Regions from separate parts of the Arthrobacter sp. PvP023 genome, predicted to be linked through region 4. Evidence: riboswitches for the same ligand, from Rfam matches in the RefSeq annotation. Region 4 holds a riboswitch; each other region holds the start of a gene.
What was found. Region 4 has a riboswitch for thiamine pyrophosphate ahead of JOE31_RS02950 (ECF transporter S component). Riboswitches for the same ligand answer to the same signal wherever they lie in the genome.
Positions count from the first base shown of each region.

Region 1: linked by a shared signal. The riboswitch ahead of thiC (phosphomethylpyrimidine synthase ThiC) and the one ahead of JOE31_RS02950 (ECF transporter S component) in region 4 are both predicted to bind thiamine pyrophosphate.
Region 2: linked by a shared signal. The riboswitch ahead of JOE31_RS08730 (FAD-dependent oxidoreductase) and the one ahead of JOE31_RS02950 (ECF transporter S component) in region 4 are both predicted to bind thiamine pyrophosphate.
Region 3: linked by a shared signal. The riboswitch ahead of JOE31_RS10840 (bifunctional hydroxymethylpyrimidine kinase/phosphomethylpyrimidine kinase) and the one ahead of JOE31_RS02950 (ECF transporter S component) in region 4 are both predicted to bind thiamine pyrophosphate.

Region 1 is NZ_JAFIBI010000001.1:2,251,934-2,257,446, reverse strand. It holds gene rpsP (30S ribosomal protein S16) at 1-226, opposite strand, end outside; gene JOE31_RS10345 (hypothetical protein) at 411-848, opposite strand; gene JOE31_RS10340 (VOC family protein) at 961-1,836, opposite strand; gene JOE31_RS10335 (amidohydrolase family protein) at 1,920-3,002, opposite strand; TPP riboswitch at 3,088-3,195, shown strand; gene thiC (phosphomethylpyrimidine synthase ThiC) at 3,190-5,070, shown strand; gene JOE31_RS10325 (alpha/beta fold hydrolase) at 5,039-5,513, opposite strand, start outside.
Region 2 is NZ_JAFIBI010000001.1:1,888,435-1,893,947, reverse strand. It holds gene JOE31_RS08745 (4a-hydroxytetrahydrobiopterin dehydratase) at 1-226, opposite strand, end outside; gene JOE31_RS08740 (thiazole synthase) at 250-1,071, opposite strand; gene thiS (sulfur carrier protein ThiS) at 1,077-1,313, opposite strand; gene JOE31_RS08730 (FAD-dependent oxidoreductase) at 1,310-2,662, opposite strand; TPP riboswitch at 2,649-2,768, opposite strand; gene thiE (thiamine phosphate synthase) at 2,795-3,496, shown strand; gene JOE31_RS08720 (ferritin-like fold-containing protein) at 3,497-4,171, opposite strand; gene JOE31_RS08715 (RNB domain-containing ribonuclease) at 4,213-5,513, shown strand, end outside.
Region 3 is NZ_JAFIBI010000001.1:2,351,207-2,356,719, reverse strand. It holds gene rpmA (50S ribosomal protein L27) at 90-353, opposite strand; gene rplU (50S ribosomal protein L21) at 415-723, opposite strand; gene JOE31_RS10840 (bifunctional hydroxymethylpyrimidine kinase/phosphomethylpyrimidine kinase) at 1,047-2,642, opposite strand; TPP riboswitch at 2,625-2,722, opposite strand; gene JOE31_RS10835 (Rne/Rng family ribonuclease) at 2,840-5,513, opposite strand, start outside.
Region 4 is NZ_JAFIBI010000001.1:628,459-633,971, reverse strand. It holds gene JOE31_RS02955 (ABC transporter ATP-binding protein) at 1-978, opposite strand, end outside; gene JOE31_RS02950 (ECF transporter S component) at 995-1,627, opposite strand; TPP riboswitch at 1,701-1,843, opposite strand; gene JOE31_RS02945 (DUF4235 domain-containing protein) at 1,995-2,258, shown strand; gene mnhG (monovalent cation/H(+) antiporter subunit G) at 2,373-2,807, opposite strand; gene JOE31_RS02935 (monovalent cation/H+ antiporter complex subunit F) at 2,797-3,075, opposite strand; gene JOE31_RS02930 (Na+/H+ antiporter subunit E) at 3,072-3,617, opposite strand; gene JOE31_RS02925 (Na+/H+ antiporter subunit D) at 3,614-5,233, opposite strand; gene JOE31_RS02920 (Na(+)/H(+) antiporter subunit C) at 5,230-5,513, opposite strand, start outside.

The DNA of each region.
Region 1 (5,513 bases), 1.6 Mb from region 4:
TCTTGAGGATCGCAGCAACCTGCTCGGACGGCTGTGCGCCGACGCCGAGCCAGTACTGGGCACGGTCCGTGTCGACCTCGATGTATGAGGGCTCTTCGGTGGGGTGGTACTTGCCGATCTCTTCGATGGCACGGCCGTCACGCTTGGAGCGTGCGTCCATGACGACGATGCGGTAGTACGGTGCGCGCATCTTGCCAAAGCGCTTAAGGCGAATCTTTACGGCCACTTTTGTGGTCACTCCTGTTTCTGAAACGGGGTCGAGCCCGGCGTTCTGCACCCGTGGGGCGGGCCGTACTAGGGGGTTCTAAAAGGACAGGATCCGGACGCGGAGAGAGGGGCCACGCAGATCGAGTACCTGTTTATTGTGCCAGATCAGCGGCGGGATTTCGACTTGACACCCGGCGGGCCGTTCAGGACGACCACACGTACAGCCCGGTCCGCGCGTTCGGGTCCACGCTGCCGGCCATCTGCGCGAGCCGCTGGACATACCCGAGGGCCTCTTCGGAACCAAAAGGCATATCCTCCTCCGCCGCCCACCTGGCCGCCACGTCCTCCAGGACATTGCCCTCGCCTTCGGTCTCATAGCTGAGGAGTTCGGCGAGCGCACGCACCATGGCGGCCGGCACGCCCAGGAGCGAATCGCTGGCCACGTCCACCATGGCGAGCTCATAGTCCGCTCCTGACGCGTGGACCGCCGCTCCGGCGAGGTCGCCCAGCTGCTCAATCTCAAAATCGCTGATGTCCGTAATCCGAAGCGCGTCCGGAGCAGCGGGGCCTCCGCCGTCGAGTGCCGCCGCGCGCTTGAGCGCCTCGTCGTGGGTGGAAACAAAGATTTCGGTGAAACCCATGGAAATCATCCTCATTCCGTCGGCGGTGTCATGGTCCGGCAGGGCAGCTTCGCAGCCTCCACGGACTTCCGGCTTCAGCCTAGCCCAGAAGAACGCGCAGCTCGGCGCCGCCTCAGCGGACGGCGACGCGGATCCGGTTGCGCCACGGATCCTCAAACCGCAGCTCGGCTCCCGTATGGTGCGAAGCAACGCCGGCGACCCGCAAACGGTCGGCGAGCGCGCCGACGTCGTCCGTTCCCGGCACCTCGATCAGGACTTCACCCAGCCCCAGGGTGTCCCGGCGGGGCCCGGCGCCCCTGCTGTTCCAGACGTTCATGGCCATATGGTGGTGGTAGCCGCCGGCCGAGACGAACAGGGCCTGCCCGTGCCATCCGGCAGTCTTCTCGAAACCGAGGGTGCCCACGTAGAAGTCGTGCGCCGACTGGACATCACCCACTTGCAGGTGGACGTGCCCGACGCCGGCCGCGGCCTCGCGCTGCCCGCTCACCGCGTCCTCGCTTAGGAAGTCCTGGAGGAAGCGCTGCGGCGGCAGGGCAAGGCTGTCCATGACCACATTGGTTCCCTCCCAGGACCAGTCGCTGCGGGGACGGTCCCAGTACAGCTCGATGCCGTTCCCCTCGGGATCGTTGAAGTAGAAGGCCTCACTGACGAGGTGGTCTGCGCTTCCGGTGAACAGCCGCGGTTCATACCGGGCGGCAGAGGCCACCGTGGCAGCGAGCGACGACCGGTCCTCGAACAGCAGTGCCGTGTGGAACAGCCCCGCCTCGCCACGGGCCGGGAGGTTCAACCCGGGGGCCGCGGCCAGGTGGACCAGCAGTGCACCCCGGCGGCCGAGGTACACCCCGCCATCCTGCTCAGCCACGACGTCCAGCCCGAGCGCGCGCTGGTAATAGTCCGTCATCAGCTTCATGTCGCCCACCTTGAGCATCACCGTGCCCATGGTGAGATCGGCGGGCAACAGGTCCTTGCTGCTGGATTCCACGGTCATTCCAACTCCAAACTCTGGAAACTCGGCCGCCGGCGACCGGCGACGATTACATAGAGTAAATTACTTGAAGCTTCAATTTATTCCTAGCGGAGCTGCCGGCCCCGAAGAACGATGTGCTTGAGGTCCCGCAGTGTTGCCGGATTGAGCCTGGGGTCCAGTTCGCACAGCACGACGTCGGCGCTGGCACCTTCGGCGATGCCGTCGGCCCCCAGCCACTCACGCGCGGCCCAGGAAGCGGCGTCCAGGGCTGAGGCCGCCGGCAGGCCGGCGGCGTGGAGCGCCTGGATCTCGTCCACGATCCTGCCGTGGCTGATGACACTGCCCGCATCGGTCCCGGCGTAGATCGCCACGCCGGCTTCGAAGGCCTCGAGGATGCGCTCGTTCCGCCGTTCCCAGAGCCTTTGCATGTGCGCCCCGTACACCGGAAACTTCGCTTTCGCACGGGCCGCAATGTCGGGGAATGTCGCAATGTTGATCAGCGTGGGAACGATGGGGACGCGCTGGTCCACGAAACGGGGGATGTGGCGCGGCAGCAGGCCGGTTCCGTGTTCGATGCAGTCGATGCCGGCGTCGAGCATGTCATCCAGGGTGTCCTCCGCGAAACAGTGGGCGGTCACCCTGGCGCCTTCGTCGTGGGCTGCGCGGACAGCGTCCCGCACCACTGCGGCGCGGAACGACGGCGCCAGGTCGCCGGCGTCCCGGTCGATCCAGTCCCCTACGAGCTTGACCCAACCGTCACCCGCCAGCGCCTGCTTCCGCACGGCCTCGACCAGTCCGTCCGGCTCAACTTCGACGGCGAATCCCTGCAGGTAGCGGCGCGTCCTGGCGATGTGGCGGCCGGCGCGGATGATGCGCGGCAGCTCCGGCCGCTGCTGGAGCCAGCGGGTGTCGTGGACGGCGCCGGCATCCCGGACGAGCAGCGTACCGGCATTCCTGTCCGTGAGGGCCTGTTCCTCGGCCACGGAATCCGGAACGTCACCGGCTGGTCCCAGCCCGATGTGGCAATGCGCATCCACCAGGCCAGGCAGCACCCAGCCGTTCAACACCAGGTCAGGCGGAGCGGCCGGCCGTGTGAACGTCAGCCTGCCGTCCACAGCCCAGAGGCCCTGCCGTTCCCGGTCCGGGGCGGTGAGCACGGTTCCGCTGAATTCGATGACGCCACGCATGCTTCAAGCCTAGACCGGCCGGGCACCCTCCCCTGTTGTGACCTGCATGTGACATGGACCCGCCCCGGCCCTGTGGTAGCTTCGTCTACGACCACACGGGTGCCCTTGCAAGGGCTGAGATCGGGCTGACGCGGCCTGCGACCGTTGAACCTGTCCGGGTAATGCCGGCGAAGGAAGTGAGTATTCCGTGAATACACAAGAAACACAGCTGATCCGTGCCCAAAACAAGACCGCACCCGGCAATTCGGCACTTGCCGAAGCGCAGTCCCTGAAGTCCCACTCGCTGGCATTCATCGCCGATGAGGCCACCGGGATCCGGGTTCCGGTGACCGAAATCGCCCTTGAGGACTCACCGGGCGGGGCAGCCAACCCGCCGTTCCGCGTGTACCGGACTGCCGGGCCCGGCAGCGATCCCGTGGTGGGCCTGGAGCCTTTCAGAACCCGGTGGATCGAGTCGCGGGCAGACACCGAGCCCTATGGCGGAAGGGAACGGAACCTGCTCGATGACGGCAGGTCGGCAGTGCGCCGCGGCGCCGCGTCCGCGGAGTGGAAGGGCGCGCAGCCCGTGCCCCACCGCGCCGTCGAAGGCAGAACAGTCACGCAGATGCACTACGCCCGGCAGGGTGTGGTGACGCCCGAGATGCAGTTCGTTGCCCTCCGCGAAAACTGCGACGTGGAGCTGGTCCGCAGCGAAGTCGCTGCGGGCCGCGCCATCATCCCCAACAACATCAACCACCCGGAATCCGAGCCGATGATCATCGGCAAGGCCTTCCTGGTGAAGATCAACGCCAACATCGGCAACTCGGCCGTCACGAGCTCCATCGCGGAGGAGGTCGACAAGCTGCAATGGGCCACACAGTGGGGCGCCGACACCGTGATGGACCTGTCCACCGGCGACGACATCCACACCACCCGTGAGTGGATCATCCGCAACTCGCCAGTCCCGATCGGCACCGTTCCCATCTACCAGGCCCTGGAAAAGGTCAACGGCGAGGCCAACCAACTGACGTGGGAAATCTTCCGCGACACCGTGATCGAACAGTGCGAGCAGGGCGTGGACTACATGACCATCCACGCCGGGGTGCTGCTGCGGTATGTGCCGCTGACGGCCAACCGGGTCACCGGCATAGTCTCCCGCGGCGGCTCCATCATGGCCGGCTGGTGCCTTGCCCACCACCAGGAGAACTTCCTGTACACGCACTTCGACGAGCTGTGCGAAATTTTCGCCAAGTACGACGTCGCGTTCTCGCTGGGCGACGGGCTGCGGCCAGGTGCGACCGCGGACGCGAACGACGCCGCCCAGTTCGCCGAGCTGGATACCCTGGCCGAACTGACGCAGCGCGCCTGGGAGTTCGACGTGCAGGTGATGGTGGAAGGACCCGGCCACGTGCCTTTCCACCTGGTACGTGAAAACGTGGAACGCCAGCAGGAACTCTGCAAGGGAGCACCGTTCTACACGCTGGGGCCGCTGGTGACGGACATAGCCCCGGGCTACGACCACATCACGTCCGCCATCGGCGCCACGGAAATCGCCCGCTACGGCACGGCCATGCTCTGCTACGTCACGCCCAAGGAACACCTGGGGCTGCCCAACAAGGACGATGTCAAGACCGGCGTCATTACCTACAAGATTGCCGCCCACGCCGCCGACCTGGCCAAGGGCCACCCCGGCGCGCACGAACGCGACGACGCCCTGTCCAAGGCCCGGTTCGAATTCCGCTGGCGGGACCAGTTCGCCCTCTCACTGGACCCGGTCACCGCCGAATCCTTCCATGACGAGACCCTCCCCGCGGAACCGGCCAAGACCGCGCACTTCTGCTCCATGTGCGGGCCCAAGTTCTGCTCCATGCGCATCAGCCAGGACATCAGGGACGAGTACGGTTCCGCCGAAGCACAGTCGGCACTCGCCGAGATGGCGGCAGGCATGCGTGAAAAGAGCAACGAATTCCTGGCAGCCGGCGGCAAGGTTTACCTTCCCGAGCTGCAGCTTCCAAACCCGGAACAACCGGGCCGGCGCAGTGCAGCGACGGGCGACGCTACGACGCCTGTGAGTGCTGACGCCTGCTGACTTCTGCGATGAAGGACCGGATAACCCGGTCTCCCTCCACCGAATCCTGAGGCCGGTGTCCGCCCGCGGCAACGCGGTGCTGGGCACCGGTTTCACGCAGGTAGCCCGCAATCTCTTCGTAGAGCGGCTCCCAGCCGCCGGTCAGGACGAGCGTGGCGACACCCGGCACGATCTGCAGCGGCGCCTCCCACGGAGGCGCCTGTAACCGGAGCCGGCGGGCAGCGTTGAGTGCTTCCGGCGTGGCGGGGCCATCACTGTGCACGGAAAACGCCCGCCGGACAAACTCCCGCTGGAAGTCGTCGTCGCCGAGCTGGTGCCGCACGTCAAAAAGCGGCTGCATCAGTGCGCGGTGCGCAGCAGTGGCAGGCAGTTCAGCGGTCAGTGACAGGCAGGCGGGCTCCACGAGGGTGAGGGACTGCACCAGATCCGGGCGTTCCACGGCC
Region 2 (5,513 bases), 1.3 Mb from region 4:
GTGAGGTGAAGCGGATGAACACCCTGTTGTAGCGCCAGTCCAGGTCCGGGTGGTGGTTTTGTTCCTCGGCCAGGCGCCCGACGGCGGCAATCAGCTCAAGCGCAGCTGCCGCGGTCGGTGCCTTGAAGACGGTCACCAGACCACCGGATTGGTACCGCCAGTCGGGCAGCTCTGCGAGTGCGGCGTCAATCTGGGTTTGGCTAAGAGTGTCTTCCGTGCCTGTCACCGCTGGCTCCTTGGATGGTACGCCTACAGGAACTCCGCCCGGCCTTCCATGGCCGACGAGGCAAGAGCGTGCTCGCGGCGCGGAATCCGTCCTGCCGCTTTCGCCAGCCTACCGGCGATGACCGCGTGTTTGAAGGCCTGCCCCATCATCGCCGGGTTCTGCGCCCGGGTCACTGCTGTCGCCAGCAGCACCGCGTCGCACCCCAGTTCCATGGCGAGCGCAGCGTCGGACGCCGTGCCGATGCCGGCATCGAGCACCACGGGAACGGATGCCCTGGAAACGATGAGCTCAATGTTATGCGGGTTCAGGATGCCCAGGCCGGTGCCGATCGGGGACCCGAGCGGCATCACGGCGGTGGCTCCGAGGTTCTCCAGCCGAAGCGCCAGCACGGGATCGTCATTGGTGTAGGCGAACACCTTGAACCCGCGGTTAACCAGCTGCTCGGTGGCGTCCACCAGCTCCACGGCGTCCGGCAGCAGGGTGTGCTCGTCGGCGATCACTTCAAGCTTCACCCAGTCCGTCTCCAGTGCCTCCCGCGCCAGTTCCGCCGTCATCACGGCGTCCCGGGCGGTGAAGCAGCCGGCGGTGTTGGGCAGCACCCGGATGTTGTGGTCCACCAGGAGCTGGAACAGCGAGCCTGTTTCGGCCGGCGAATAGCGGCGCATGGCCACAGTGGTCAGCTCCGTGCCGGACGCGATCAGGGCAGCCCCCAGCCCGTCCAGGCTGGGTGCACCGCCGGTGCCCATGATCAACCGTGATCCCAGCGGGATGCCGTCCACGATGAATGCGTCCGCCGCCGCCTGCTGTCCGGTCCCTGCCGTGCCGGCAACCGTTGTTCCTGCCATGATGCTCAACCTCCCTGTACCGCGGTAACAAGTTCGACGTCGTCGCCCTCGGCCAGCGCCGTGACGAACCACTGGCTGCGCGGCACCACCTCGGAATTCCGCGCTACCGCCACGCCCAGTTTTTGGCCGTCGGCAGCCTGCCCGTTGGGCGCGAGGTTCCTGCCGGTGACCTGGCTGACGAGGGTGGTGACGGACGCGCCGTCGGCCACCGCATGTGCCGTGCCGTTCAGTGTGATGTTCATGCTGTTTCCTTGTTCGGGTCAATTGTGACGGTGTGTGCAGGCGTTGCCGGTCCGGCCGAAAGGCCGGAAAACCGGTCGGGCCGGACCGGAGCCCAGCGTGGATCGGCGTCGCCGTCCATCAGCTGCCTGCAGATGGACGCCGCTGCAGGGGTGAGCAGGACGCCATGCCGGAAGAATCCGGTGGCAATGATCAGGCCCTCAATATCCAGGCCGGTTCCTGCGGCCGCTACCCGGCCCAGCAGCGGCGCGTTGTCCGGCGTTCCCGGACGGGCCCTCGCCGTGGCTTCGAGCAGTTCCAGTTCCGCGACGGCGGGAACCAGCACCTGTGCGTCACGGAGCAGCTGGTAGACGCCGCCGGCGGAAACGGCCGATCCTGCGGGTGTTACGGGTCCCGCAGGCGCCGTAACGGGGGTGTCGATACCCGCTCCCGACAGCGAATCTTCACGCTGCGTGGCCCCGATCACCACGGTGCCGTCCTGCCGGGGCACGATGTAAACGGGAACTCCATGGACCATTCCACGGACTGTGGATGTCAGCAGGGGCTGCAGGTAGGCGGGGACGCGCAGGCGCAGGATGTCGCCGTACACGGGGCGGAGCGGCAGCTGAAGTCCGGGCGGCAGTCCGCCCAGGGACGCGGATTCCAGTCCGTTGGCAATGATCGTTTCGCCTGCGTGCACGGTTCCTCCACCGGCCAGGCTGACGCCGCTGACATGCCCGTCCTCCCAGAGCAGGCCGGCGGCCCGCTTACGCACGGCGGACCCCGGCAGGGAATCCGAGATCACGGCCAGCAGCTTGCGGGGATCCACCTGATGGTCGGCCGGAATCTCGAAGGCGCAGGAGATTCCGGGGCTCAGCAGCGGCTCCCGTCCCCGGGCTTCCCTGACCGTCAGCGGTTCCACCGTCAGCCCGCCGGCCTGCTGGACGCCGCGCAGGTCGGCGAGCGCCCGGCGGTCTGCGGCGTCGGCACCCACGGCGAGGGTCGGCGTCGTAAGGTAGCCGGTGTCCGGGCCGTCGGCGCCGGGTTCACGGGACGCACGCCCGGTTTCCAGGCCGGCTGCGAAGGTCGGCCACAGTCCCGAGGAGTGGAGCATGAGTTCCAGGAGGTCTTCCTCCTGGTAATGGAGTTCGCTGACCGGCGCCAGCATGCCAGCGGCGGCCCAGCTCGCGCCCGTTCCCGGTGCGTCGTCGATGATGACCACGGACCTGCCCGACTGCCCGGCTTCCCAGGCAATGCCGTGGCCGATGATACCTCCGCCGACCACGGCAACGTCGGCCCTGATGTCCACGCCGTGCTCGCCGCGACTGCGCGCGGGCGGCCGGCCTGCCGGGGATTGCGGGGTCATTGTCATCCTTCCCTACGCCGGTACTAACCGGATCAGGTCAAGCGGTCGGCTCTGACGCCCTCTCAGCCCTGCAGCTTTGTGACAGCTGCGGCGGGCTCCCGCGGTACTCCCCCAGTTTAGGGGAACTAGGCTTGTGCCATGACCGAGCAAGCTCTCCTTACCGATGCCCGCCTGTACCTCTGCACTGATGCCCGCACCGAGCGGGGCGATTTCGCCGACTTCGTCGATGCCGCCTACGCAGGCGGCGTGGACATCATCCAGCTCCGCGACAAGGGCCTGGAAGCGGCCGAGGAGCTCGAGCTGCTCGAAGTACTGGAAGCCGCGGCCCGCCGCCACGGCCGTCTGTGGTCGGTCAACGACCGCGCGGACATCGCCTCGCTCTCCGGTGCCCCGGTGCTTCATGTCGGGCAGAAGGACCTCCCCCTGGCGTCCGCCCGGAAGTTCCTTGGCGGTGAGGCCGTGATCGGCCTGTCGACGCACAGCCCCGGGCAGATCGACGCCGCCATCGCCGCATCCGGTGGTGCCGGGGGCCTGGATTATTTCTGCGTCGGGCCGGTGTGGGCCACTCCCACGAAGCCGGGCCGTGCCGCCGTCGGCCTCGACCTCGTCCGTTATGCGGCAGAGGCCACCGGCGAAACAACCGGCAGCGCTGCGGGGGCAAGCGTTGACGGAGCGCCGCTGCCGTGGTTCGCCATCGGCGGCATCGACCTGGGCAACGTTGAGCAGGTGGTGGCGGCAGGAGCGCAGCGGATCGTGGTGGTCCGCGCCATCACCGAGGCCGATGACCCCGCCGCAGCCGCGAGCTCGCTGCTGGCAGCGCTCGACGCCGGCGCATCCTGACTATCCGGTCAGGCCGAGCTGCCTCATCCGGCTGGAATGCTTCTCCGCCAGCCCCGCGATCAGCCCGCTGACCAGCTCTTTCGCAGCAGCGCTGTCCCCGCCACCGGTCAGGCTTCCCGGGAAGGCATGTTCGCAACTGACCCGCTGCGCCTGGGTCAGCGCTTCGCCCAGTAGCCGCCTGCCCCAGAGTGCAAGCCTGGAAGCCAGCCTGGGATCATCGGCGAGGGCACTCCTCAGCCGTTCGCGGAGGACTTCCGTTGTCTCGTCGGAAGCCTGGATCTGTTCGATGACGTCCCGCGTTCCGGCGTCAAGTTGGCGGGAGATGGCCCGGTAGAAGTCGGCTGATACGGTATCGATCACGTAGGCCTCCATCAGTGATTCGTACCAGTCGGCCGGGCGCGTCCGCGAATGGAAATAGTCCACGGCTGCCTGGAACGGCAGCATGGCATCCTCGGCGTCGATCCCCATGGCCTCCAGGCGGGCGCTCACCAACTCGTAGTGCCGGAACTCCACCACGGCAATCCTGCCGAGCACGGCCCGGTCGTGGAGGGTGGGCGAATACCGCGCGTCAGCGGCGAATCTCTCGAAGGCTGAGAGCTCGCCGTAGGCCATCATTCCGAACAGGCCTGCGATGAAGCGGTTGTGGCGAGCCGTGTCGGCCGGAGATGAGCTCATCGTCCAAGACTAATGGCGCAAATAGAGCTAATCTGACTTTCGTGTCACATCATCATCTGACTCCAAGTGTCCACGAACAGACCAACCGCCTGGCCGAGGCGCTGAACGCGCTGCGCACGGAGTTGGAGCTGCCCGGGCCCTTCCCCGATGATGTCCTGCGGGATGCGCTGGCGGCCATTGCGGAGCACAAGATGCCTGACCTTGACCTCACCGACGTGGGCTTCGTGACCATCGATCCCCCTTCTTCCACTGACCTGGATCAGGCCCTCTTCATCGAGCGGTCAGGCGACGGGTACAAGGTTTTCTACGCCATCGCCGACGTGCCGTCCTTCGTGGCGCCGGGAGGAGCGCTCGACGCCGAGACGCGCCGCCGGGGGCAGACGTTCTACGCCCCGGACGGGCGGATTCCCCTGCACCCCGAAGCCATTAGCGAGCAGGCCGGCAGCCTCCTCGCCGGCCAGTTGTGCGGCGCCTTCGTGTGGGAGTTCGACCTGGATGCGACGGCCCGCGTGGAGTCGGTGCTGGTGCGCCGGGCCAGGATCCGGAGCCGGGCGAAGCTCAACTATAAGGGCGTCCAGGCCGAACTGGATTCCGGCAGTGCCGCCCCCGTCCTCCTGCTCCTCAGGGAGGTGGGGATCAAGCGCGTGGAACTGGAACGGCTCCGCGGCGGCGCCAGCCTCAACATGCCGGAACAGGAAATCGAACAGCTGCCCGACGGCGGCTACCGCATCGTGGCGGCGCCACCCCTGCCCGTGGAGGACTGGAACGCCCAGATTTCGCTCATGACCGGCATGGCTGCGGCTGACCTTATGCTCGAGGGCAAGGTTGGGATCCTGAGGACCATGCCCGCCCCGGACGAACGGTCTCTCCTGCACTTCAAGCGGCAGACAAAGGCGCTCGGCAGGCCGTGGGACGGTGAGGCCAGCTACGGCGAGTACCTGCGTTCACTTGATCCCACCGACCCCCGGCAGCTGGCCATCCTGCACTCCGCCGGAATGCTGTTCCGGGGCGCCGGGTACACGCCCTTTGACGGCACAGTGCCGGAGGACGCCGTCCAGTCGGCCATCGGGGCCGCGTATGCGCACACCACGGCACCACTCCGCCGCCTGATCGACCGCTTCGTCCTGGTGATCTGTGAAGCGCTGAGCAACGGCACCGCGGTTCCCGACTGGGCCCGGGAAGCACTTCCCTCGCTGCCGGAAATCATGGGGGCCTCGGACCAGCTGGCAGCGAGGATGGAACGGCTGGCCCTGGATACGGTGGAGGCTGCCCTCCTCGTCAACCACATCGGACAGGAGTTTGACGCCGTCGTCATCTCCGGGTCGAAGCCGGGCAAGCCCAA
Region 3 (5,513 bases), 1.7 Mb from region 4:
CGTCTTGGACGCCCAAATTGATTGTAATGCGGTTAAAAGAACAGTGGAGCGGGCCATCATGGCCCGCTCCACCGGTTTGGATCTAGTTGTTACTCTGCAGCTGCAGCAGCAACGATGTTCACGACTCGACGTCCGCGGCGGGTACCGAATTCAACGGCGCCGGGGGTCAGTGCGAACAGGGTGTCGTCGCCGCCGCGGCCAACGCCGGCACCCGGGTGGAAGTGGGTGCCACGCTGGCGGACGATGATCTCGCCAGCGGAAACTACCTGACCGCCGAAGCGCTTGACGCCGAGGTACTGGGCGTTGGAGTCACGACCGTTGCGAGTGGAGCTCGCGCCTTTTTTATGTGCCATTTGAAATGCCTGCCTTAAAAATTCTGGGGAATCTGCTGAAAACCTGAAAAGTAACGGAAGGTTACTTGATACCGGTGATCTTGACCTTGGTCAGTTCCTGACGGTGACCCTGGCGCTTCTTGTACCCGGTCTTGTTCTTGAACTTCTGGATGACGATCTTCGGACCACGAAGGTCCTGAAGGATCTCAGCCGTAACCGTTACCTTGGCCAGGTCCGCAGCGGCAGACGTGACTTTGTCACCGTCTACCAGGAGCAGTGCGGGCAACTCAATGGTGCTGCCGGCTCCACCGGGGACGCGGTTCAGGGTAACGAAGTCTCCAACGGAAACCTTCTCTTGGCGGCCGCCTGCGCGGACAATCGCGTACACCACTGGGGAACTCACTTCTCTCGACGTTTATTACTAGATTTGCGTGCGGAACCTGGGTCCAATTGTTTGGCCTGGTTCACGCTGTGCCTCAACGCCGGTGGGTTCCCCGGGGGAACCCATGAGTTATCCAAGGAACAATGCCATTTGGAATTCCAAACGGACTGTTCTGAGGTTATAACCCAAGTGTTGGCGTAAGCACCGAAGATCTAGAATACGCTAATTTTGCCTTCGGCCGCAAATGAGGCTGGCTCCGGTAGTAGTACGTGATAGGCGCCACTCTGCTGAAAACAGACTGTTGCCGCAACGACTTCCGGAACCGTGCCCCACTATCGTACCGGCTCGGGAATGGTTTGCGGTGCAGCGTGACGCCTCGGCGCGTCGAAGAACTCCACCTCGTAGCGGCACGACTGCCGGAAGGCCACCCGCATGGCTTGCCGTTCCTTGTCAGAGGCGGAACGGGCAGCGTCGTCGGTAATGCGCACCGCCTGCCGGGTGGCCGCGGCGAATCCTTCGTCCGCGTAAGTGCGGAGCCAGTCGGCATAGGGATGGTCCGACGGCGAGCCTGCCGCCAGGAACTGCCCGTGCAGGGCGGCACCCACTTCGGCGTACAGCCAGAAGCACGGGAGAACGGCCGCCACGAGCACGCCGTAGCTGCCGGAAACGGATGAGGCCAGCAGGTGGTCCACATAGGACTTGGTGACCGGCCCCAGTCCGCTGTCCACACTCCGGGTGCTGAGCCATGTCCGGTGCAGTTCGGACTCGACTTCGAGGCATTGCTGCGCCGACCGCGCCCAGAACAGCTGCTCCGCCTCGGTGGGGGCAATCGCGGCGGCACGGGACAGCACCCGGGAATAGCCGTTCAGGTAGATGGCATCCTGGGCAAGGTAGTACGCGAAGTGGTGCTCGGTGAGGGACCCGTCGGCCAGGCCGCGGATGAAGTCGAGCCCGTAAACGGCGTCCAGGTCCGGCCCGGCATCCTGCCAGAGGACCGCTGCGAAACGGCCTTCGGCCGGCGTTTCATTGCCTGTGGGGGCCAGATGGTGGAAATGGTGTACCGGGCCGTTGCCTGTTCCCACGTCCAAGGCGCCGGCTTCCCGGAGCGCCCCCTGCAGCCACGGCTTCACTGTCCGCAAGGATGCCTCCCAGTCCCCCAGCCTCGCCTGCGCGGTGGCCATTGCCGAGGACAGGGAACACCCGGTGCCGTGGCTGTTCGTGGTGTCAATCCGCTCGCCGGGCACAACCACAACGTCCTGGGCGAGCAGTCCTGCCGTGTTGACCAGCGCGTCAGGGCACTCCCCGCCGTCGAGGTGTCCGCCCTTGACGAGCACCGTGGTGCCGGCCTGGGCGGCGAGGCGCTTCCCCTGGGCGAGTGCCGCCTCCCAGTCACCCGCGAGCGGTTCATCGAGGAGCATCGCCAGTTCCGCCAGGTTGGGAGTGACAAGGTCGGCAAGGGGCAGGAGTTCGCGCAGTGCCGCCTCGGCCGCTTCCTGCAGGAGTCTGTCCCCGCTGGTGGCGACCATCACGGGGTCGAGAACCACGACGGCGGGACGGGCCTTCTCGAGCCAGCTGCGGACGGCGGCAATCACGGCGGAGTCACCCAGCATGCCGATCTTGACGGCGTCAATGCCGATGTCGTCGCTGATGGCCTCAAGCTGGGCCGTCAGGAAATCCGCCGGGGGCACGTGAACGGCACGAACGCCACGGGTGTTCTGCGCCGTCAGGGCGGTGATGGCAGCCATGCCGTATCCGCCGTTTGCGGCAATGCTTTTGAGGTCGGCCTGGATCCCCGCCCCGCCGGACGGATCGGAGCCGGCGATGGCCAGGACCCGCGGCGTACTGCGCAGGACAGTGCCGCCCTGTGATGATTCGCGGGCGGCTTCGGAGGCAGGGGTGGGCAGGAATGATGAGGCCAAAGGAGACATCCCTTCGCCGGTGCTAACCGGACAGGTTCAACGGGTGTGGATCTCAGCCGGCCCTGTGCGCGGCACCCCGTGTCAGACCCCTAGCCTAGCTGTTCCACCGCAACGAACTCACGGGTACGGCCCGAAACCGGCGTATTGCTACGCCAGTCCCGGACCGCACCCGCGATGTCAGCGTGTGGGACCGTGGTGCTGTGGGATCAGAGCTCGGAGGCCGGTACTCCCACACCGAGGATGATCGGCTCGCTGGCCGGTGCCTTGGCGGGCATATCCTTCTTCGCCGGCTCGGGAGCCTTTGCTTCGTGGGTGTGCCCTGACGCGGCCACAGGAGCAGTTTCGTGGTGTTCCACGGACGTCTCGTTGGCTGCGCCCTGGGCGCGGCTGGCACTCCGGTGACGGCGGGGACGGCGCGCCCTGCCCTGCACCGCGGTGTGGTCGGTGTAGTCGGCTTCAGCAGCGGGTGCTGCCGGGGCCTGGGTCCGGGCTGGAGCCTGGGCTTGGACCGACGGAACACGGGCGGGTGCCTCGGCCGGTGACTGGGCAGGCGGAGCCTGCTGTTCAGCCGGTGACGCCGGAGCCTCAGCGGCTGCAGGCTCACCCAAGTGCGCGAAAGCCTCCGCGAGCCGATCGAGTGTCAGGGCCGCTCCGGACGCAGGTGCTTCGCCGGCATGCTCAACAAACGGCAGTGCCACCTTTTCGCCGCCGAAGGTCAGAACGGCCGCGGGCCGTCCTGCGGCTACTGCTTCAGTTTCCGACACCTTGGCCGGCCGCGCCGTGGCGGGCTGGGCGGCGGACGGCTGGGCAGCCCCTCCCCCGGCCGGCGCTCCGGTTTGCCCGGAAGGAGCCTGGGCGGCGAGTGCCTGGCCCACTGCCTGGGCGGCACTTGCCTGTGCTGCGGCGGCGGGGGCTGCATGGCCGGTCTCGGCGTCGTGCAGGTGGGCGGCATGTGCTGCCGCAGCGATGTTGGCCAGGGCAACGCGGGTCGCTTCAGCCTTGGCATGGCGTTCGGCGTCGGTGGGTTCGTGATGCACCGGAGCCGGCGTCGACGGAGCGGCCTCGGAAACAGGCTGGCCGCCCTTGCCGCGGCGGCGGCTCTTGCGCTCCGTCCTGGGAGGCTGCTGGGTTTCAGCCCGCTGCACGTGGTGCTCTGCGGCAACGGTGTTGGCACGGCGGTGTTCCACCGGTTCGTCGTGCGTGACGATGCCGCGGCCGGCGCAGGCCTCGCACTGCTCGCCGAAGACTTCCAGCAGGCCGGTGCCCATGCGCTTGCGGGTCATCTGCACGAGGCCCAGCGAGGTCACTTCCGCGACCTGGTGCTTGGTCCGGTCGCGTCCGAGGCACTCCACCATGCGGCGCAGCACGAGGTCGCGGTTGGATTCGAGCACCATGTCGATGAAGTCGATGACGATGATGCCGCCGATGTCGCGCAGCCGCAGCTGGCGCACCACTTCCTCCGCCGCTTCCAGGTTGTTCTTGGTGACGGTTTCCTCCAGGTTGCCGCCGCTGCCGGTGAACTTGCCGGTGTTGACGTCCACCACGGTCATGGCTTCGGTGCGGTCGATCACGAGGGAGCCGCCGGAGGGCAGGAAGACCTTGCGGTCCAGGGCCTTGTGGATCTGCTCGTCGATCCGCCAGGCCGAGAAGATGTCCGTGTCCTTGGTCCACTTTTCGAGCCGGCCCACCAGGTCCGGAGCCACGTACGTTACGTACGCCTCAATGGTGTCCCAGGCTTCCTCGCCCGAAACGATCAGCTTGGAGAAGTCCTCGTTGAAGACGTCGCGGACCACCTTGATCGTGAGGTCCGGTTCGCCGTAGAGGAGCTCCGGGGCAAGGATCTTGGTGGACGTGGCCTGGCTTTCGATGCCTTCCCACTGGGCACGCAGGCGGTTGATGTCGTGCGTCAGCTCTTCCTCGGACGCGCCCTCGGCCGCGGTGCGCACGATCACGCCGGCGTCTTCCGGCAGGCGGTCCTTGAGGATCCGCTTCAGGCGGTTGCGTTCGACGTCGGGCAGCTTCCGGGAGATGCCGGTCATGGAACCGCCGGGAACGTATACGAGGTAGCGGCCGGGCAGCGAGATCTGGCTGGTCAGGCGGGCACCCTTGTGGCCGACCGGGTCCTTGGTGACCTGGACCAGCACGGAGTCGCCGGACTTCAGCGCGTTCTCGATCCGGCGCTGCTTGCCCTCGAGGTTGACGGCGTCCCAGTTGACTTCACCGGCGTAGAGGACGGCGTTGCGTCCGCGTCCGATGTCCACGAAAGCGGCTTCCATGGAGGGCAGCACGTTCTGGACCTTGCCCAGGTAGACGTTGCCGATCAGGGAGTCCTGCTGGGTCTTGGAGACGAAGTGCTCAGCCAGGACGCCGTCCTCCAGGACGCCGATCTGGATTCTGTCGTCGCGCTGGCGGACGATCATCTGGCGGTCCACCGACTCCCGGCGGGCCAGGAACTCAGCCTCGGTGATGACGGTGCGGCGGCGACCGGTGTCGCGGGATTCGCGGCGGCGCTGCTTCTTCGCCTCAAGGCGGGTGGAGCCCTTGACGGACGTGACGCGGTTGTTGACCGGCGCCTCGCTGATGGCCCGGGGTGCACGGACCCGGGTCACCGTGTTGGGCGGGTCATCGTCTCCCCCGCCCGTCAGTTCGAGGTCCTGGTCACCGCGGCGGCGACGGCGGCGACGGCGGGAGGTAACGCCGTCGTCGGTGGTCCGGGTGGACTCCTCATCAGAATCCTCGTCGCCCGCGGCGCCTTCGGCGGATTCCGTCTCACCGGCAGTGTCCCGGTCGGTCACGCGGCTGCGGCCACGGCGTCCGCGGCTGCGGCGGCGGCGGGAGCCGCCGGCGTCTACATCTTCGGAGTCTTCTTCCGTGTCTTCC
Region 4 (5,513 bases):
CTGCACGGGGACCGGCGGGACAGCCTTGAAGCGCCGCCGGCGGGGGCGTTCGCGGGACACGGCAAGGTTTTCGGCGGCCAGCAGGAGGTTCCCGGCCCCCGGCTCGCCCTGCGTTCCAGTGGCACCCGGCACTCCTGCATCACCCGTTCGCGCCCGGGTGGCGGGCACGTACCCGGGCACCCATACGCCGGCGGAGACGAGCATGTCCCGCGCCTCTGCCAGGACCCGGTCCGGAGGGCCGTCCAGGAGCACCGCGGTGTCCGTGGAAGATCCCGGCTGCAGCACCACGATCCGGTCCACAAGGTCCTTCCACACGCCCACGCGGTGTTCCACCACCACCAGCGTTGCCCCGGTCTTGTCCAGGCACCGGCCCACGGCGTCACGGACTTCCAGGACGCCGGCAGGGTCCAGGTTGGCAGTGGGCTCGTCGAGGAGCAGCAGTCCCGGGCGCATGGCGAGGATCCCGGCAAGCGCGAGGCGCTGCTTCTGCCCGCCGGACAGGGCCGACGTCGGGTGGTCCAGCGGCAGGTGGGCCAGCCCGACGTCGTCGAGCGCCTCTCCGACACGAGTCCAGATGTCCGCGCGCGGCACGGCGAGGTTCTCGGCGCCGAAGGCGACGTCGTCCCCCACGCGGGAAAGGACCACCTGCGTCTCGGGGTCCTGCTGCATGAGGCCGGCGCGGCCGCGCTGAGCACGCGGCGGGGCACCGTCGATGAGCAGGGAACCGGTCTCGTCGGAGTCGTCGGCATCCGGCGTTCCGTCGTGGTGGGCTCCGGAGTCGCTGTCCCCGAGCACCCCGGCGAGTGCGTGCAGCAGCGTGGATTTGCCCGCGCCGGAGGGACCCAGCAGCAGCACGCGTTCGCCCGGCTGAATGTCCAGGTCCAAGCCGTGGACGGCGGGCCGGGACCGGCCGGCATGCCGCCAGCCCCAGCCGCGTGCCGTAACCGCTGCCGGGCGGACGGTGTCGGAAGGCGTCATGAGCAGTGTGCGTTCATCAGGAGAAGACAGGCTCCGTCGCTGCCTTGCGGGACGCGAAGGAGCTCAGCACACCGGTCCGGGCCAGTCCGCGGGTGGCGAGCCAGGACAGGCCGCCGGCGATGATGGCGCCGGAGATGGCCGTGAAGATGATGTAGGCCAGCTTGTCGCCGGCAGCGTAGGCGATGTTCCAGCCCCACGGTGCGAACGAGTCGTTCAGGCCGCAGAAGAGGCCTGCAGCGGCACCGGCCAGCAGCGAAACGGGCAGGTTGAACTTCTTGTAAACGAACACCGCGAAGATGATCTCCGCGCCGAGCCCCTGCACGAAGCCGGAGAACAGCACCGATGCGCCGTACTGCGAGCCCATGATCAGCTCACCCGTGGCGGCCACTGTTTCGCAGAACAGGGCGGCTCCGGGCTTGCGGATGATCAGCATGCCCAGGACGGCGGGAATCATCCAGCCGCCTGCGATAAGGCCGGTCAGCGGCGGGTAGACGGCGTTCATGGGCGGCGAAACTGCGGCAGCCCCCTGGGACCAGGCCCAGAAAATGACGCCTCCGGCTACTGCGATCAACGCGGCAACCACAATGTCCACCACACGCCAGTTGTACTTGCTGTTGCCAAGCGTCTGCTTGGCCGTAATTCCAGTCATTTTCTTCCTCCTGAGGTACAGGAGGGGAGAGTGTTCCCCGGACCGTCCGCGGCTTCCGCCGCCTGCTGCCGGACACTCTGAGAACTCGACTCCCTTGCGCCGGTACTAACCGGATCAGGTTCGAGGGTCTGCGGCTGTCCGCACTCTCAGCGCCCGCCTCCGGTTCCCTGGAATGTTCCAGTGATGCCCGACGGCGACGCTCCCCTGTCGTATCAATTCGCCCTTGTGGGCGTGGATCAGTTTACACCCGCGGGCCCGCGAAATCCCGGGGAGGGTGTCACAATGCGCGGTGATGCGGCCGGGTTGATGCGGCTAGGCTAGGGGAAGCCCTGTTTCCGTTGTTTCCCACCTGTAAAGGGGTACTGGAGTGAGTTTTTTCATCAAGCTGCTTGGAACCGGAGTGAGCCTGCTTGCCGGATTCGCCGGCACCAAGGCCGTTGACGTCGTCTGGGAAAAGATCACCGGCCGCAAGCCCCCGAAGGGCGACAAGGACGACGTCCCCACCACCCTGCGCAGCGCCCTGACCTTTGCGCTGATCTCGGCGGCTGTCAGCGCCATCATCCAGGTCCTGGCCAACCGGGGCACGCAGCGTGCCATCACCCGCTTCGCCAAGAGCCAGGACATCGTCTAGGCCCACTCGGGAGAGTTTTTGTCCAGGTAACGGGAGCTGATCGGCCGCCAAGTCGCGTTATCTGGACAAGAACTTCACCAGGGGTGGCGGCCCGGAACTTCTTGCGGGCGCCCCTTAGGCTGCGCCGTCGTCACCCTCGACGGCGGCGCGCTTTTCTGATTCCTGCCTCGCGGCGGCCTTCTTGTCGGCTGCCTTCAGCACTACGGCCTCCAGTTCATCCGTGGTGAGCAGTTCCTTGTGCAGGTGCTTGGTGCGGTAACCCGCCCTGCCCACCATGTGGGCGGACACCGGAACGGTGAGCACCTGGAAGATCCACGCCACGAACAGCACGGGCCACACCCACCAGGTCCGCAGCTGCAGGCCCACCGAGGCCAGCAGCAGGAAGAGTCCCAGCACCTGGGGCTTCGTGGCGGCGTGCATCCTGCTCATCAGGTCGGGGAAGCGCAACAGGCCGATCGCCGCACCGAGGGACATCAGGGCGCCCACCACCATAAAGATGGCCGACACTGCATCAATGACTGTGTCCACGGCGGATGGTTCAGGATTCATGGGGCTGCTCCCGCCGGTCGGCCACGAAGCGCGCCACGGTCACGGACCCGATGAACCCGATGATGGACAGCGCCACGAGCAGCATCAGGTTGTTCAGGTGCCGGTTGACGGCCATGTCGATGCAGAGCGTGGCACCGATGATGGCCAGCAGCACGTCAGAGGCCAGCACCCGGTCCAGCAGGGACGGGCCGATGGCGATCCGGACAATCGCCCCGGCTGCCGCCAGGGACAGGATCACGGCCGTTACGGTCAGGACGACGTCCATCATGCGCCCACCTCCTGTTTCAGTGCGGCCAGTTCCTCGCGGGTGCCCATGATCCTGATCAGTGCCGCCTCGGCATCCCGGACCTCTTTGCGCAGGTTCACAATGTCCTCTCCGCTCCGCACATTCAGCCCGTGGATGTAGAGCGTGGACGTGGAGCGGTCCACCTCCACCACCAGCGAGCCCGGAATCAGCGAGATGACGTGGCCGGTGGCCGTCACCATCAGGTCCGAGTGGCTTCGCAGTTTGACGGCGACGACGGCGTTGGTCACCTTGGGCCCGCGGGCCAACGCGAGGTACAGCACCTGGAAGCTGGCGGCCACCACCTTGGCCAGGAACACCAGGGCGAAGGGGACTGCCCGCACGATGCTGAAGCGGCCGCCCAGCTCCACCGGGGGCAGGTAGAAAAGCCGTGCCACCACGACGGCGATCAGCGCACCGAACAGCAGGTTACCGGGGCTGAAGTCCTGCCAGAGCGCGGCCCAGACGAACACCAGCCAGACCAGCAGGGGCAGTTCCTGCCGGATTGAGATCCGTCGGCGGTTCATTTCTTCCCCTCCTGCTGCACAGGCTCAGGCTGCGCGATCGGGGGCACGGGGGCGTTTTCGCCCAGCACGGCCTGGATGTACGCGGACCGGTCCAGCATTTCCACGGCCGACTGGTCCGCCACCCGGAAGAGCGGGCCGGCAAAGACGGTGAGCGCCACGCCGAAGGCCACGAGGCCCAGGGTTGATCCCACCATCGTCCGCGGCAGCAGCGTGACGTTGCGCTTGCCCGCGCGGTCGCCCGTGTCGGAGTCCTCAGGGGCCGCGAGCAGCACGGGGTCCGGGTTCTCGGCGTCCTCGGGTTTGCGCCAGAACGCGCGGTTCCACACACGGGCGATGGCCAGGAGCGTCAGCAGGCTGGTCACGACGCCGCCGATCACCAGGGCGTAGGCCAGCGGGGTGCCAAGCTGCACACCGGCCTGCAGCAGCCCGAGCTTGCCCAGGAAACCCGAGAACGGCGGGATGCCGGCCAGGTTCATGGCGGGGATGAAGAACAGCAGGGCCAGGATCGGGGACAGCTTGGCCAGGCCGGCGACGCGGTCGATCGACGAGCTTCCGCCGCGGCGTTCGATCAGGCCCGTGACCAGGAAGAGACTGGTCTGGATGGTGATGTGGTGGGCCACGTAGAACACTGCCGCGCCGAGCCCGGCCACCGAGGACATCGCCAGCCCGAACACCATGTAGCCGATGTGGCTGACGAGGGTGAACGAGAGCAGACGCTTGATGTCGCTCTGGGCCAGCGCACCCAGGATTCCCACCACCATGGTCAGTAATGCCGCCACCATCAGCGGAGTGTTCAGCGAGTCCCCCGGGAAGAGGAGCGTCTCGGTGCGCACCATGGCATAGACGCCCACCTTGGTCAGCAAGCCGGCGAACACCGCCGTGACGGGGGCCGGTGCGGTGGGGTACGAGTCAGGAAGCCAGAAGGACAACGGGAAGACAGCCGCCTTGATGCCGAAGGCCACCAGCAGCATCACGTGCAGCAGCATCCGCGTTCCGGAGTCCAGGTCCGCGAGCTTGACGGCGAGGTCCGCCATGTTGATGGTTCCGGTGGCGCCGTAGATCATGGCGATGGCGATCAGGAACAGGACGGAGGACACCACGGAGACCACCACGTAGGTCACGCCGGCACGGATGCGGGGACCGGTCCCGCCGAGGGTCATCAGCACGTAGCTTGCCGTCAGCAGGATCTCGAACCCCACGTAGAGGTTGAAGAGGTCACCCGACAGGAACGCGTTGGACACGCCGGCCACCAGGATCAGGTAGGTGGGGTGGAAGATCGACAGCGGTGCGTCCTGGTCGCCGTCGGCCATGCCCTGGCCTGTGGCGTACACCAGCACCGCGAGGCTGACCGTGGAGGAGACCACCAGCATCAGGGACGAGAACTGGTCCACCACCATCACGATGCCCCACGGCGGCAGCCAGCCGCCGATGTTGACGGCCGCGGTTCCGCCGTCCCAGACGGAAGCCAGCAGCACGCATTCCAGCAGGAGCGTCAGAGAGAGCAGCGTAATGCTGACGGCCCGCTGGGCCCGGGAGTGCCGGATCAGCACAAATGTCAGGGCGGCACCGAGGATGGGAAGTACGACGGCGAGCGGGGCAAAGCTTGCGATGTTCACTTCACGCCTCCTTCCGGGCCGGGTGTCACGTTTTGGGAGCCGGGCTGCTCTTCCGCAGCGGCGTCCTTGGCTTTGATCTTGCGGTCGCCGGCCTTCACGGTGGCCACGCCGCCTTCCGGGCCGCCGCCTGACGTGCCGCGGCCGGAACCGCTGCCGGCGGAACCGTTGTCCGCGGACAGGTCAGAATCACTGATGCCCCTGCCGTCCGAACCAATCATGGTCAGCGGGAACTCTGAGGTCTCCACCGGAATCTCGGAATCATCCTCCGCGTCGAAGCTGG